Regions from separate parts of the Streptomyces sp. NPDC004629 genome, predicted to be linked through region 2. Evidence: riboswitches for the same ligand, from Rfam matches in the RefSeq annotation. Region 2 holds a riboswitch; the other holds the start of a gene.
What was found. A riboswitch is a leader RNA that binds a small molecule or an ion and turns the genes downstream of it on or off. The one in region 2 is predicted to bind cyclic di-AMP.
Positions count from the first base shown of each region.

Region 1: another riboswitch for cyclic di-AMP. It lies ahead of ACFYTE_RS28705 (transglycosylase SLT domain-containing protein); the one in region 2 lies ahead of ACFYTE_RS23500 (M23 family metallopeptidase).

Region 1 is NZ_JBIALO010000021.1:102,293-104,471, forward strand. It holds gene ACFYTE_RS28700 (HAD family hydrolase) at 111-917, shown strand; gene ACFYTE_RS28705 (transglycosylase SLT domain-containing protein) at 927-1,418, opposite strand; cyclic di-AMP (ydaO/yuaA leader) riboswitch at 1,422-1,605, opposite strand; gene ACFYTE_RS28710 (CocE/NonD family hydrolase) at 1,901-2,179, opposite strand, start outside.
Region 2 is NZ_JBIALO010000015.1:90,539-92,717, forward strand. It holds partial or broken gene ACFYTE_RS23495 (GntR family transcriptional regulator) at 1-126, opposite strand, end outside; gene ACFYTE_RS23500 (M23 family metallopeptidase) at 315-1,070, opposite strand; cyclic di-AMP (ydaO/yuaA leader) riboswitch at 1,083-1,241, opposite strand; gene ACFYTE_RS23505 (M16 family metallopeptidase) at 1,457-2,179, opposite strand, start outside.

The DNA of each region.
Region 1 (2,179 bases), on a different contig from region 2:
GCGCCACACCCGACGAGCGCGTTGCCGCGACCTCTGTCGCCAGCAGGAGGAACGCAAGGGGCCGGCCGGAGCGGTGAGTCGCGGCGGCCCGCTGTCCGTATTCTCTGGTCATGGCCGCTCCTCCCGCGTATTCACTCGTCGCCACCGACCTCGACGGAACGCTCCTGCGTGGCGACGACACCCTCTCCGACCGGTCCGTCGCCGCGCTCGCGCGCGTGGCACGGGCCGGCGCCCGGCACCTGGTGGTCACGGGGCGGCCGGCGCCCCGGGTGCGGCCGTTGCTCGACACGCTGGGCCGCGGGGGGCTCGCCGTGTGCGGACAGGGCGCGCAGGTGTACGACGCCGACATGGACCGCCTGCTGTGGTCGGTCACCCTGGACCGGGAGTTGGCCGAGACCGCGCTCGGCAAGATCGAGGCCGAGGTGGGGCAGGTGTACGCGGCCGTCGACCAGGACGGGGTGAGCGGGCTCACGCTCATCGAGCCCGGGTATCTGATGCCGCATCCGACCCTGCCCGCCGTCCGTGTCGAGCGGCGCGACGATCTGTGGTGCGCGCCCATCAGCAAGGTGCTGCTGCGTCACCCCGCCCTGTCGGACGACGAGTTGGCGGCGACGGCGCGCGCGGTCGTGGGCTCCCTGGCGACCGTGACCATGTCCGGGCCCGGGACCGTCGAGCTGCAGCCGTGCGGTATCAACAAGGCCACCGGTCTGGCCCTGGCCGCCGAGCACCTTCGGCTGGCTCCTGAAGAGGCCGTCGCCTTCGGTGACATGCCGAACGACATCCCGATGTTCGACTGGGCCGCCCACGGGGTGGCGATGGCCGGCGCCCACCCAGAGTTGAAGGCGGTGGCCGACGAGGTCACCCTGTCGAACGAGGACGACGGCGTGGCCGTCGTCCTCGAAAGACTGTTTCCGTGACGCGGTGTGTCAGTAGGCGCCGTTGACGTTGTCGATCGAGCCGTAGCGCTTGGCGGCGTAGTTGCAGGCGGCCGTGATGTTGGCGACCGGGTCGTAGATGTCGTACGACGTTCCCTCCACGTGGTAGGCGTTGAACGTCGGGTCGATCACCTGGAGCAGGCCCTTGGACGGGATGCCCTTGGCGGCGTTGGAGTCCCAGAGGTTGATGGCCCGTGGGTTGCCCGAGGACTCGCGCATGATGTTGCGGTGGATGCCGTTGTAGGTGCCGGGGATGTTCTTCTCCGCCATGATCGCGAGCGATTCGCGGATCCAGCCGTCGAGGTTGTTCGGGTACCCGGCAGGCGTTGTGCCGGCCGTTGTCACGGACCCGGGGGTGGCCGCGTGGGCGCCGGTGGCGCCGAGGAGCGGCAGGGCGAGCACCGCGGCTCCGGTGCCGGCCACGACGAGGGTGCGGACGAGGCGGTTGGTGCGGGGGTGGCGGTGCCGAGCGGCTGCAGACATGGCGATGTTCCTCTCCGGCGCCTGCGAGGTGAGCTGTCGGGTTCGGGCGGGGGAGGTGCCCGGTCGGCCGCCGAAAGGCGACGCGACTTCACCCCTAGCCGTTCCGGTCGGCTGTGCCGTCCGGCCCGGCGACTTCCCTGGGTCCCCCGCTCCTGCCGTACGAAATGTGGTTCGTCGATGGGTCATGTCGGGTGGCGGCAGGATTCGGCGTCCATCCGACTGGCCCGGAAGCTATGCGACCGCACATGTCGGAAACAAGTGGTGGATTCCCATCTCATACCGATTGACATGCGATTGAGATGTATGAGCCGCTTGATCCTTTGCTATTGCCAAGGGTCAACTGAGCATCGAGGAAAGGGCGGTGGGGGCTGCGGGCGGGGTGCTGCGCCACGGTAAAGGGTGACCCAAGTCACTTCCCTCGAAGCTCAAGTACATTCAGCGCCAAGGGGAATTGAGGTGCCAATAGCGGCAAAACGGGCACTTCATTCCGTGGTCCAGGGAATTCGCTTCTCCCAGGTCCGGTGGAAGATCACTTCGCCGCCCGTCGTGCAGACCACCTCGTCGGCGGTGACGAAGTGGCCGACGTCACCGGAAATCTCCGAACGGACCTGGACCGTGGTGTCCCACGGCAGATCCGGGCGGTGCAGCCGCACCGAGCGCTCCGAGCGGGCGCGGGCCGACAGCGGGTCGTTCCCCGTGATCGTGTACGTCTCCGTCGCGCCCTCGGTCCACTGCAGACCGTCCGGGTACGCGCGCGTGCC
Region 2 (2,179 bases):
GGGGACGCGCGAGACGCCGTAGCGGCGCGCGAGCACTTCCTCGGTGAGCCGGCTGCCGCGCTCGTAGACACCGGCGACGATGTCGTCCCGGATCGCCGTGCACACCGAGTGCGCCGGAATACGCATGACCGACCTCCGCCTTAATCCCCGTGAAACGCCGACGATTGACGTGTGTTCCGTGACTCTATGACAATGAGCCGGAATTTCCGATGGCGGGCCGGATTCCATGGATATTTTTTGGACATCGGGGCGTCCGAAACGACGAAAACCCCGGCTCGCGAGCCGGGGCCGCGGCACCCACGCGCCGCCGGTCGTCAGACGTTCACGCCGTGCTTGCGGAGATAGGCGACGGGGTCGACGTCGGAGCCGTACTCCGCGGTCGTCCGCGCCTCGAAATGCAGGTGCGGGCCGGTCGTGTTGCCCGTCGAGCCGGAGAGCCCGAGCTGCCGCCCCGGAGTGACCCGCTCGCCCACCGAGACACCGACGGACGACAGATGGCCGTACTGGGTGTACATGCCGTCGGCCATCCGGATCACCACCTCGTAGCCGTACGCGCCGCCCCAGCCGGCCGACACGACGGTGCCGGAGCCCACCGCGTGGACGGCGGTACCGGCGGCGGCGTGGAAGTCGATGCCGGTGTGGGTGCCGGAGGACCACAGGGAGCCGCCGGTGCGGTAGCCGGTGGAGACATAGGAGTGCGCGATCGGCACGACGTAGGCGTTCAGTCGCCTGCGCTCGGCCTCGCGGGCCGCCCGGACCTCGGCCGCGCGTTCCGTCGCCGCCCGCCGCGCCGCCGCCTTGCGCGCGGCCTCCTCGGCCGCCTTCTCCTCGGCGGCCTGCCGCTGCGCGGCCGCCTGGGCGCCTATCTGCTCGGCGACCGAGTCGCCGATGCCGACGACGGGGATGAGGCCTGTCTGCTCCGCGGTGGTCCCGGCGGCGTGCGCCGGGCCGGCCGCGAAGGTGCCCATGACGCCGGTGGCGGCGAGGGTCGCGACGCCCGCGGCGCGGGCGGAGGTGCGGTGCATCCGGCCGGAACGACGATGCTTCCCGGTGGCGCGGGTGAACGCCATGAAGTGGCTGGTCCTTTCCTTCCTTCTCGCCTACCGGGTTAGCTGACAGGTTCGGAGCAGGAAGGTCTCCTACGGGAGGCCGCACACCGCGCGGACGCCCGATTCACCTCAGGGACTTGGGTCCCCGGCTCCCCTGGCTCGCGCCGTACGGGGACTCGGCGATGGCTGTCCGGTGCCGCGGGCGCGGCGCACTGCCTGACGAACAGCCCGGACGACGCTAAGGGGGGCCACTTTCCCTCCCCAAACCGAACAGGGTGTTTGTAGCGCATCCCACAGCGCAGACAGGCACCCTCCGCCACAATTCGGGCACCCCGGGGGAACGGAAGGGCCCTGACGACCGGTCGTCAGGGCCCCACGCGCGTGTGCCGGACCTCGAACTGCTCCGCCTACTCCGCGGACACCACGTGTACCTCGCCGATACCGAGCGCCTCGGCCGGCTCCTTGATCTGCGCGGCGTCGCCGACCAGGACCGTCACCAGCCGGTCCACCGGGAACGCGTTCACCACCGCGGCGGTGGCCTCCACGGTGCCCGTGGCGGCCAGCTGCCGGTACAGGTTCGCCTGGTAGTCGTCCGGCAGGTGCTGCTCCACCTGGTCGGCGAGCGTGCTCGCCACGGCCGCCGCCGTCTCGTACTTCAGCGGCGCCACCCCGACGAGGTTCTGCACGGCGACGTCGCGCTCGGCATCGGTGAGCCCCTCCTCGGCCAGCGTGCGCAGCACCGTCCACAGGTCGGCCAGCGCGGGACCGGTGTTCGGGGTGTCCACGGAGCCGCTGATGGCGAGCAGCGAGGCGCCCGTGCCGTCGGAGGCGGACCTGAGGACCTGGCCGAAGGCGCGCACGCCGTAGGTGTAGCCCTTCTCCTCCCGCAGAACGCGGTCGAGCCGGGAGGTGAGGGTGCCGCCGAGGCAGTACGTGCCGAGCACCTGGGCGGGCCAGACCCGGTCATGCCGGTCGGCGCCGACGCGGCCGATGAGCAGCTGCGTCTGGACGGCACCGGGACGGTCCACGATGACGACCCGGCCGCGGTCGTCGGCGCTCACCGACGGCACCGGACGCGGCTGGGACGCGGCGCCGGTCCACGCCCCCAGGGACTCGCCGAGCAGCGCGTC